DNA from 2 places in the Ruegeria sp. TM1040 genome. Region 1 is predicted to be linked to the other one. Evidence: riboswitches for the same ligand, from Rfam matches in the RefSeq annotation. Region 1 holds a riboswitch; the other holds the start of a gene.

Region 1 (5,734 bases):
CTGGGTCACATCGCGGTTCCCGATCCGAACCTGCCCCGTCGTCACCGCCTCAAGGCCTGCTATGATGCGAAGCGTCGTGGATTTGCCACATCCCGACGGACCCAGCACCGCAGTGAATGATCCCGCAGGAACGTCAAGGCTGAGACCTTCGAGCAAGACAGTCTCGCCCCAAACCTTGCGCACCTGCTCGAGTGCGATGGCCTGCCCCTGTGCAGTCGCAGTCATGGGCGACCTCCTGCATGACGAACGCCAGGCATATGGGCGTCAGAAGAGCAAAATACTCCGAGGTGTCTCTGGCGAATGGATGAATCGTTTAGTTTCATATGAACCTGATAAGCACTTCATATGAATGTAATGCGACAACTCGTCCAGGATCTCATACGCGCCCGACACAATGGAAAACGCCGCGCCCAACATGGGACGCGGCGTTTTGCCTCGTGCCTTGCGCGAGGCCTTATATGTCGACTGCGACTTTGCCGATCGGGTTGGAGCAGCAGGCGAGGATATAGCCCGCATCGATGTCATCATCCGAGATGCCCCCGTTGTGGACCATATGCACCTCGCCCGATGTTTTCTTCACCTTGCAGGTGCCACAGACACCAAAAGTGCAGCCTGAGGGGATATTGAGCCCATTTGCGCGCGCCGCCGCCAAAATGGTGTCGGTCTCCGCGACCTTTGCGGTCACGCCCGAGGCTGCAAAGGTTACCTCCGCCTTGGTGTCATCATCAGGCACCACGTCGTCAAAGTCCGGCTGTTCGGCAGAGGTTTCGACCGGCGCATGGAAGCTCTCCTGATGGTAGTTATCCATGTCAAAGCCAAGACCCGCCAGTGCGTCGCGCACCGCCTGCATGAAAGGCTCCGGCCCGCAGCAATAGACCTCGCGCTCCAGATAGTCAGGCGCCATGAGGCCCAGCATCAGCTGGTTGAACATGCCCTGATAGCCGGTCCAGGGGCGATAGGGATCCGGTTCCTCGACCACGAACTTCAGATCCAACCCTTCGGAACGGCTCGCCATTTGCTCGAGCCGCTGGCGGAATATGATCTCGGAGGGCCGTTTGGCGCAGTTCACAAACACAATATCAAGATTGTCGCCATCATCCCACATATTCGTGGTCATCGACATCATCGGCGTGATGCCAGAGCCCGCCGAGATAAACAGGAATTTCTTCGCCATGCTTCCTGCGTTGGTGAAGAGTCCCGCAGGGCCAAGCGCCTTGATGCGGCTGCCAGGGCGCAGGTTGTCCAGCATCCAGCGGGTGCCGATGCTGTCGGCTTGCGCCTTGGCGGTAATGGTGATCGTCCGCGGCCGCGAGGGCGAAGAGGAGATCGTGTAGGTTCGGTGCAATGGCCCACCTGGCACCGGAATTTCCAAGGTCATGAACTGGCCTGCGTCATACTCAAACAGGGCCCCCGAGGGCGCCTTGAAGGTAAAAGATGCCGTGTTGTCCATTTCGGGAATGATGGAGACGCATTCCAGCATCTCCGCATCAGTCCAGACGGTACGTTCGCTGTTTCTGGGCATCAGGGTCACTCCGCTGCGACGGCGTGTGGGCCGCTGTTGCGTTTGAGGGTAGAGAGATACCACTCCACAAATTGCAGGACGCCGCTCTCTTGGGTCGGGGAATAGGGCCCCGGTTCATAGGCCGGCGAGTTGATCCCCATCTGGTTGAACTCCACAACCTCGCGGTCTTCGTCATTGGTGGCAATCCAAACCTCGGTGAGCCGCTGTAGATCGTAATCCACACCTTCAACCGCGTCTTTGTGAACCAGCCATTTTGTCGTCACCTCGGTTTCCGTGGGGCTGATGGGCGTGACCCGGAACACGATCGAATGGTCCGACAGGAAGTGGTTCCAAGTGGTCGGGTAGTGGAACTTGAGCAACGAGCCCGCATCCGCAAAGGCTGCACGGCCCAGCCAGCGACGCACGGCGGTCTTGCCGTCCATCGTGTAGCTCTCAGCGCCTTCTTTCAGGGGCATGCGCGCGACACGGAACTGGCCATCACCGCTGAGGTGGAACCCCGAAGGCATCCCAGCCTGCTCACAGCGGTCGAAATGAGCCTGCAAATTGCTCGGGGTCTCGCCACCTTCGATGCCCGTCACGGAGGGATCATCCGGGAAGGTCCGGCAGAGCGCGGGGTGATTGCCGCCGCAGTGGTAGCACTCGCGGTTGTTCTCCCAGACCAGCTTCCAGTTGCCGCGCTCCACGATGGAGCTTTCATGGGCGACCTTGGCGTTCGAGAGGTCATGAACCTCCAGATAGGGGCGGGCGACCTCGGCAAACCGTTCAAAATCCGGGGCCTCATCGGCGAGACAAATATAGATCAACCCAGCAAGCTCACGGCAGTGGACCGTCTTGAGCCCATGTCTGCTCGGCTCGAAATCAGGCCCCATATCACGCGCCCACAGCAGACGACCGTCCAGTTCATAAGTCCACTGGTGATAGGGGCAGACGAGCTTAGGGTTGTTGCCTTTCTTCGCCTTGCAGATCACCGAGCCACGGTGACGACAAGCATTGTGGAAAGCCCGAATGACATTGTCTGCACCGCGCACGATGATCACATTGTAGTTGCCAACCTGATGGGTGACGTAGCTCCCTGGCTTGTCCAGCTCGCAGGCGGGAATGGCAAAAAGCCATTCTTTGTAAAAGATCTCCTGAAGATCGGTCTGAAACACCTCGGCATCGGTATAAAACGCCTGATCAAGTGCATGTCCTGCGCGGTGGTTAGCGATCAGCGTGTTGATATTGCTGTGCATTTCCTGGCTCCGTGACAAAGTTCACACGTGTGAACCTTCGCCCTGTTGGTAGAGTGCAAACGGCAATGGGATCCCGTGAGGCCGCGAGGGAGGTGCCCGCGTCCTTTTCAAGATGCCCAAACCGCCGCCCGCGGTTGACGATATCTGCCGAGGCTGGTTTCCGGGCTCTGGGGGTGACCTGCTGGTCGGAGCGCAACGCCTTCCCGGGTCCTCCTCCCAGTGGCAGATGTTACGCCCGCGAATCCCATGACCGTTGCGGGGGCAGCGCCGGAATCGCACCGGCTTCCCAATTCTCCGTCCGGAAAGCCCGGACAGCACCTCGTAGGGCAGAGTTGTATCGAGATTTGCCGCGCCCGATCTCCAATTTGCGACGTTGTTTATTGAGTTCGAGACAAGCCCGCCTCACATCCGCAAAAACATGCATGGATTGCGCAGCCTCTTGAACCTTTGGCCCATCGACGCATTTCTAAGACGCAGGCCGGAGCGCGCTCATCGGAGCTTTGCCAAACCAGCGCGAAGTTTGGGGTTGGCAAATCCACTCAATTTGGTGATCCTGCCGCACATAAACAAATACGGTAAAATCCGACTGGGGAGGAAAATATGAAAAAATTCTTGGGACTTACCGCTGTTGCATCCGTGAGCTTTGCCTTTGCGGCAGAAGCCATGGCCACAGAGTGGAATGTCTCGGTTTGGGGCAAACGCCGCGCCTTTACCGAGCACGTCGAAAAGCTCGCTGAACTGGTGTCCGAGAAAACCGACGGCGAATTCACCATGAACATCAGCTATGGTGGACTGTCCAAAAACCGCGAGAACCTCGACGGGATCTCGATTGGCGCGTTTGAGATGGCGCAGTTCTGCGCCGGCTATCACCGCGACAAAAACCGCGTGATTACCGTTCTTGAATTGCCCTTCCTGGGCATTTCCAACCTCGAAGAGGAGGTTGCGGTCTCTAGCGCGGTCTACAACCACCCGGCCGCAGCCGAGGAAATGGCGCAGTGGAACGCAAAGCTGCTCATGACCTCGCCGATGCCGCAATACAATATCGTCGGCACCGGTGATGTGCGTGATGATCTGGCGGAATTTGAAGGCATGCGCGTGCGGGCAACCGGCGGTATCGGCGAAGCCTTCAAGGCTGTTGGCGCCGTTCCGACCTCCGTCACCGCGACCGAGGCCTATCAGGCGATGGAATCCGGTGTGGTCGACACCGTAGCGTTCGCACAACATGCGCATCTGAGCTTTGGCACCATCAACCGCGCTGACTGGTGGACCGCTAACCTCAACCCCGGCACCGTGAACTGCCCGGTTGTGGTCAATATTGACGCTTACGAAAGCCTCTCTGACGCCGAGCGCGAAGCGCTGGACAGCTCGGTTGCCGAAGCGCTGGATCACTACCTGGCGAACTACGGCGAGCTGCTGAAGAAGTGGGATAGTGTTCTCGAGGAAAAAGGCGTCGAAAAGGTCGAGATTTCGGAAGAGGTGCTCGCAGAATTCCGCTCTACTGCGGCTGAGCCGATCCGCGACGCTTGGATCAAGGATATGGAAGCACAGGGCCTGCCGGGTCAGGAGCTCTATGATCTAGTTCAGAAAACGCTCGCAGATCACCGCAACGGCAGCTGATCTGAACGCAATGGCCTATGGCCTATGGCCCGGACCAATTGGTCCGGGCTTCTGCGTATCTCACCAATAATCACATATCGGGGAAAGCTATGGCAGGTTCATCAACCGTGCTCAGCGATGCCAGCATTTTGTCAAAGCTGGATCGGGCCCTTTTGCCTATTGAGCGCGTCACAGCAATTCTGAGCGGTCTTGCGGCCTTTTCACTCATGTTCCTGGCCGCATATTCCGTGGCCGGCCGTCAGTTGGATCGGACATTTCTGGCGCCATTTTTCGACAAGATCGGCCTGATGGACGGCCCCCTGCCCGGCTATGTGGATTATATCGAAGCACTGATGCCCTTGATCGCCATCTTGGGCGTCTCCTATGTGCAACGCGAAGGTTCCCACATCCGCATGGACATCCTCGTGGGGCGGCTAAAGGGTCGCGCGCTTTGGCTTTTTGAATTCATCACCGTGTTCTGCATGCTGGTGCTGGTGATCGCCTTGGTCTGGGGCTCCTGGGCCCATTTCGACCGTTCGTTTGATTGCGCCCGCCCGCTGTGTTCGCGCGACAGCTCGATCGACATCGGCCTGCCGATCTGGCCATCCAAGCTGGTGGTGCCGGTTGCCTTGGCCGTGCTTTCAGCGCGGCTCCTGCTGCAGATGACGGCTTATGCCCGCGCCTTCGTTCTGGGACTCCAGAGCCCTGCGGCCGTACCGCTCATCCAATCCGTCGCCGAGCAAGCCGCTGCTGAGGCGGAGCAACTCAAGGAGGTCGGCAATGACTGATATCGAAATCGGCCTCTGGGTCACCGCCGGAATGATGGTGCTTGTTGTGCTGGGCATGCGGGTTGCGTTTGCCGCCGGACTTGCGGGCTTTGTGGGTCTTGTGTGGCTTCGGTGGAACGGCTTTGACTATAACCCGGAGCGTTTCTGGAAAGCTGTTGAAATCAGTGTAAAAATTGCGGGCCAAGTACCGCACTCCAAGGTTTCGAGTCAGGCGCTCAGCCTCATCCCGACCTTTATTTTAATTGGATACCTCGCCTACTACGCCCGCCTCACCACGGCACTGTTTGAGGCCGCAAAGCGCTGGGTTGCCTGGGTGCCCGGGGGCCTTGCGGTATCCACCGTTTTTGCCACCGCAGGGTTTGCCGCCGTTTCGGGCGCATCGGTTGCAACCGCTGCGGTCTTTGCCCGGATCGGCATCCCGGAAATGCTGGCGGTTGGCTACAACAAGCGTTTTGCAGCCGGGGTGGTCGCCGCAGGCGGCACCCTCGCCTCTCTGATCCCGCCCTCCGCCATTCTCGTGATCTATGCAATCATTGTGGAGCAGGACGTGGGCAAGCTCTTGCTGGCCGGCTTTGTGCCCGGTGCGTTTTCGGCCG
Region 2 (5,734 bases), on a different replicon from region 1:
CTGGGCGAGCCTGCTGGCGTTGGTTCCGGCGGCGCTGACCGTGGCCGTGGTGATGTCTGGCGCGCCCGCGCCTTGGCTCACGGCAACACTGGTCATCGGCCTCTTGCTGTTTGGGGCGCTCTTTGCGGTGAACTCCTCCCTGCATTCCTACCTGATCCTTGCCTTCTCCAAGGACGAGCGGGTCACGATGGATGTGGGCTTTTACTACATGGCCAATGCGGGTGGGCGGCTCCTGGGCACGTTGCTTTCTGGTCTCACCTATCAACTGGGCGGGGTCGCGGCCTGCCTTGGCACCGCAGCCCTGATGATCGCACTTAGCGCATTGGCTGCAGGGCGCCTCTCTGCCCCTACATCTGAAAGAGCCACGGCATGAGCATCTTCGAGAAATACCTGAGCCTCTGGGTGGCATTGGCGATGACGGCCGGCATTGCGCTTGGCAGTCTGGCCCCCGGCGTGATGGAGGCCATCGCCGCGCTGGAGGTGGCCCGTGTCAATTTAGTGGTCGCGGCACTGATCTGGGCCATGGTTTACCCGATGATGATTGGCGTGAACCCACGAAGCCTACGAGATGTGGCGCGCCAGCCCAAGGGCCTTGCGATCACGCTGGTGGTCAACTGGCTGATCAAACCCTTTACCATGGCCGCACTTGGCGTGCTGTTCTTCGAGGTGGTCTTTGCGCCCTTTCTGGAGCCACAAGACGCACAGCAGTATATCGCGGGGCTGATCCTTTTGGGGGCCGCGCCCTGCACCGCGATGGTTTTTGTGTGGTCGCAACTCACCCGGGGCGACGAAAGCTACACCCTGCTGCAAGTCTCGGTGAACGATCTCATCATGGTGGTGGCCTTTGCCCCTATCGTGGCCTTTCTCTTGGGTGTCACGGACATTGAGGTGCCATGGAGCACGCTGATCCTGTCGGCGGTGCTGTTTGTTGCTCTGCCGCTGATGGCCGGTCTCTGGACCCGCAACCGTTTGGCGGAAGAGGCGCGTATCACGGCCTTTCTCGCACGGATCAAACCGCTCTCGATGCTGGGGCTGATCACAACGGTGGTGATCCTGTTTGGCCTGCAAGGTCAGGTCATTCTGGACCGCCCGAGCGTGATTGCGATGATCGCCGTGCCCATCCTGATCCAGAGCTACGGGATCTTCTTTCTCGCCTATGGCGCCGCCTATGCGCTGCGGGTGCCACATCGGATCGCAGCACCCTGCGCGCTGATCGGGACGTCGAATTTCTTTGAACTGGCGGTGGCTGTCGCGATCAGCCTCTTTGGGCTTCACTCCGGGGCGGCGCTCGCAACCGTGGTTGGCGTACTGGTCGAGGTTCCAGTGATGCTGACACTGGTGGCCTTTGCCAATCGCACCCGTGCCAGGTTTGCCTTGACCGGAGCAGACCACCAGGCAAGCTGAGCCCTCATGCGCTGAGGAGGTCCACCATGTCCGAGGTCACTGCAAGCTGCCTGTGCGGCGATATCCGCGTCAGAGCCTCCGGGTCCCCCATCGGTGTCGGCCTGTGTCACTGCATGGATTGTCGCAAGCACCATGGTGCGGTGTTCTGGGCCGCGGCGGTTTACCCGGCTGAGGCGGTCGAAGTATTCGGCCAGACGCAACAATATCAGGGCCGCCATTTTTGCCCGAGATGCGGATCATCGGTCTATTCATGCAGCGAAGGTGAGGTGGAGCTCCATCTCGGAGCAATGGATCAGCCAAACCAGTTCACGCCGACCTATGAGCTATGGACAGACCGGCGCGAGCACTGGCTCACCCCACTCGCCAGAGCCCATCAGCATTCTCGCAATCGCGGGGCGTGAGGACCGGGGCGGCGTGCGCCGGAGGCGTCTTTCTATGCAGTATGTCTTGCAGGACACAGCTGCGCGACAATTTCACACGGCCCGTCTGATCCAAGACTGTGGATAAAGATGGGGGTAAGGGTGTGCGAATTTGCCGATCCCCTTACATTGCAGCCACAAAGAAACCGCGGGCGAACACCCTGCCCTGTGGAAAACAAAAACCACCGCGCCCTACACCATATATTGACCATTTCGCGCATCTGCATCAATATCGTGTTGCTTTGGTTCTTTCGAGGCGACTCGCAAGCGAAGAGGGAAACTGGTGAAAATCCGGTGCTGCCCCCGCAACTGTAAGCGGCAAGCCCTGCCCGTGCCACTGACGCATCGCTGCGTTGGGAAGGCGGGAGGGGGCGTTTGAGCCGCGAAGCCAGGAGACCTGCCAGAGCACGACACACGACGACCGCGGCGGTGGGCCCGGACGCGTCATCTGACACCGGAACCGGTGTCGGCTGCCGTGGCCTCTCCGCCCAGAAGGACAACACCTGAGGGGATCTTGCAGATGAGCATCACTGTCTATTCAAAACCTGCCTGCGTGCAGTGCACCGCCACCACCCGCGCTCTTGAGGCGAAAGGGATCTCTTTTGACCTCGTTGATCTGACAGAAGATGCCGCTGCTCTGGAAATGGTGCAGGGTCTGGGCTATCGTCAGGCACCCGTGGTGGTCGCTGGCGAAGAGCACTGGGCTGGTTTTCGCCCTGACTTGATCGGCCAGTTGGCGTAAAGGTAAAAGGTGACCGGGTAAGTGGTCGGGCTTGTCTATTACTCCTCCCGTTCGGGCAATACGGCCCGTTTGATGGAGCGACTGGGGCTCGAGGCTCTGCGGCTGCCGCAGACGGAGCCTTCCCCCGAAGTAGATGCGCCCTATGTGTTGGTGACGCCAACCTTTGCCGATGGTGAAGGCCGGGGCGCAGTGCCAAAACCGGTCATCAAATTTCTGAATAACAGCCGCAATCGCGCCCTCCTCAGGGGTGTGATTGCCGGAGGCAACCGCAACTTTGGTGACACCTTTGCCCTCGCGGGGGATGTGATCGCCAAGAAATGCAATGTCCCCGTCCTTTACCGCTTTGAGTTGGCGGGAACCGAAACAGACATCGCCCGCATGCGCGCGGGCCTCGCCCGGTTCTGGGCGGCACAGGAGCAGCAGACATGCTTGACGCAAGCGTAACCGCCGATCTCGACTATCACGCGCTGAACGCGATGTTGAACCTCTATGACGACGAGGGCAACATCCAGTTCGACGCCGACCGTATGGCGGCCCGGCAGTATTTCCTGCAACACGTGAACCAGAACACCGTGTTCTTTCACTCGCTGGATGAAAAGCTCGGCTACCTCGTCGAGAAAGGCTATTACGAGCCGGAGGTGCTGGATCAGTATTCCCGCAACTTCCACCGCAAGATCTGGGATGCGGCCTACGCCAAGAAGTTCCGCTTCCCGTCCTTCCTCGGGGCGTTCAAATACTACACCTCCTACACGCTCAAGACCCGTGACGGGCAGCGCTATCTCGAGCGCTATGAAGATCGTGTGGTGATGAACGCGCTGACGCTGGCACGCGGCGATGAAAAGCTCGCGATGAAGCTGATGTCGGAGATCATCGACGGTCGTTTCCAGCCTGCTACGCCAACCTTCCTCAATGCCGGCAAAAAAGCCCGTGGCGAGTTTGTGTCCTGCTTCCTCTTGCGTCTCGAAGACAACATGGAGTCGATCGGACGCGGCATCAACTCGGCGCTGCAGCTCTCCAAACGCGGCGGTGGCGTGGCCTTGATGCTGACCAACATTCGTGAACACGGCGCCCCGATCAAGGGCATCGAGAACCAGTCTTCGGGCGTCATCCCGGTGATGAAGCTTCTTGAGGACAGCTTTTCCTACGCCAACCAGCTGGGCGCACGCCAGGGCGCGGGCGCGGTCTATCTGAACGCGCATCACCCGGATATTCTGCGTTTCTTGGATACCAAGCGCGAAAACGCAGATGAGAAAATCCGCATCAAGACGCTCTCGCTTGGCGTGGTGATCCCCGACATCACCTTCCAGCTCGCCAAGAAAAACGAGGACATGTATCTGTTCTCGCCGCATGACGTGGAAAAGGTCTACGGTCAGGCCTTCTCGGAAATCTCGGTCACCGAGAAATATCACGAGATGGTGGACAACCCGCAGATCCGCAAAAAGAAGATCAACGCGCGCGCGTTCTTCCAGACCATTGCCGAGATCCAGTTCGAGTCCGGCTACCCTTACATCATGTTCGAGGACACGGTGAATGCCGCAAACCCGATTGCGGGCCGCATCGCGATGTCGAACCTCTGCTCGGAGATCCTGCAGGTCAACGAGCCGTCCAAATTCAATGACGACCTGTCCTATGAGCAGATGGGCACGGATATTTCCTGCAACCTTGGCTCGATGAACATCGCCCGTGCGATGGACGGTGGCGATCTGGCAGGCACTGTGGGCACCGCGATCCGCGCGCTCAATGCAGTGTCGGAAATGTCGAGCATCGACTCCGTACCTTCCATCCGCAAGGGCAACGAAGAAGGCCACGCAATTGGTCTTGGTCAGATGAACCTGCATGGATACCTCGCCCGCGAGCGCATCCATTACGGCAGCGCAGAAGGTGTGGATTTCACCAATATCTACTTCTGCACGGTTCTGTATCACGCGATCAGCGCCTCGAACGCCTTGGCAAAGGAAAAGAAATCCAAGTTCAAAGGGTTTGAAGACTCGGCCTATGCCGATGGCAGCTTCTTTGAGAAATATGTCGAGAAGGACTGGCTGCCGGAAACCGACCGGGTGAAAGAGCTGTTTGAGACCGCAGGTGTCGAGATCCCCACCCGCAAGGACTGGGAAGCGCTGCGCGACAAGGTGATGAAGCACGGGCTTTATAACCGCAACCTTCAGGCGGTGCCGCCCACCGGCTCGATCAGCTATATCAACTATGCCACCTCCTCGATCCATCCGATCACCGCAAAGATCGAGATCCGCAAGGAAGGCAAGATCGGTCGCGTCTACTATCCCGCGCCCTATATGACCAATGACAACCTCGAATATTACCGCGATGCCTATGAAATCGGGCCTGAGGCGATCATCGACACATATGCGGCTGCGACACAGCATGTGGATCAGGGGCTTTCACTGACCCTGTTCTTCCCGGCGGAAGCATCGACCCGCGACATCAACCGCGCGCAGATCTACGCGTGGAAGAAGGGGATCAAGACGATCTACTACATCCGCCTGCGCCAGCAGGCCCTCGAAGGCACCGAAGTCGAAGGCTGCGTGTCCTGTTCGCTGTAAATCGGGTGGGGGCTCTGCCCCCGGCCACCTCCGTGGCCTCCCCCGAGGTATTTTGGAAAAGATGAAGGGGCCTTGCCCCCAAGCTGCTGAGATCGAGTGTATGAAAGATATGACCCAAGCCCGCGCTGTCCCCAAAGCGATCAACTGGAACCGGCTTCAGGACGACAAGGATCTCGAGATCTGGAACCGGTTGACCGTAAACTTCTGGTTGCCTGAAAAGGTGCCGCTGTCCAATGACATCCAGTCCTGGTCCCAGCTCACACCGGACGAGCAGACCCTGACCATTCGGGTGTTCACTGGCCTCACGCTTCTGGATACAATCCAGAATGCCGTGGGCGCGCCGACCCTGATGCAGGACGCGATCACCCCGCATGAAGAGGCTGTGCTGAGCAACATCTCCTTCATGGAGGCGGTGCATGCGCGGTCTTATTCCTCGGTGTTTTCGACCCTCTGTCAGACCACCGAGGTGGATGAAGCCTTCCGCTGGTCGGCCGAAAACGAGCATCTGCAGGCCAAATCGCGTCTGATCCTCGGCGAATATGACGCCACCGCCTCGCCGCTGCGCAAAAAGATCGCCAGCGTGTTCCTTGAGAGCTTCCTGTTCTATTCGG

Evidence for each region. Region 1 has a riboswitch for cobalamin ahead of TM1040_RS01525 (aromatic ring-hydroxylating oxygenase subunit alpha). Riboswitches for the same ligand answer to the same signal wherever they lie in the genome.
Region 2: it holds a riboswitch for cobalamin, as region 1 does, so the genes downstream of both, nrdH (glutaredoxin-like protein NrdH) here and TM1040_RS01525 (aromatic ring-hydroxylating oxygenase subunit alpha) in region 1, are expected to answer to the same signal.

Annotation. Positions count from the first base shown of each region.
Region 1 is NC_008043.1:213,610-219,343, forward strand. It holds gene TM1040_RS01515 (ABC transporter ATP-binding protein) at 1-225, opposite strand, end outside; gene TM1040_RS01520 (hybrid-cluster NAD(P)-dependent oxidoreductase) at 455-1,522, opposite strand; gene TM1040_RS01525 (aromatic ring-hydroxylating oxygenase subunit alpha) at 1,528-2,754, opposite strand; cobalamin riboswitch at 2,888-3,091, opposite strand; gene TM1040_RS01530 (C4-dicarboxylate TRAP transporter substrate-binding protein) at 3,355-4,371, shown strand; gene TM1040_RS01535 (TRAP transporter small permease subunit) at 4,461-5,138, shown strand; gene TM1040_RS01540 (TRAP transporter large permease) at 5,131-5,734, shown strand, end outside.
Region 2 is NC_008044.1:544,670-550,403, reverse strand. It holds gene arsJ (organoarsenical effux MFS transporter ArsJ) at 1-373, shown strand, start outside; gene arsB (ACR3 family arsenite efflux transporter) at 370-1,404, shown strand; gene TM1040_RS19985 (GFA family protein) at 1,431-1,805, shown strand; cobalamin riboswitch at 2,050-2,243, shown strand; gene nrdH (glutaredoxin-like protein NrdH) at 2,344-2,565, shown strand; gene nrdI (class Ib ribonucleoside-diphosphate reductase assembly flavoprotein NrdI) at 2,587-3,009, shown strand; gene nrdE (class 1b ribonucleoside-diphosphate reductase subunit alpha) at 2,991-5,123, shown strand; gene nrdF (class 1b ribonucleoside-diphosphate reductase subunit beta) at 5,224-5,734, shown strand, end outside.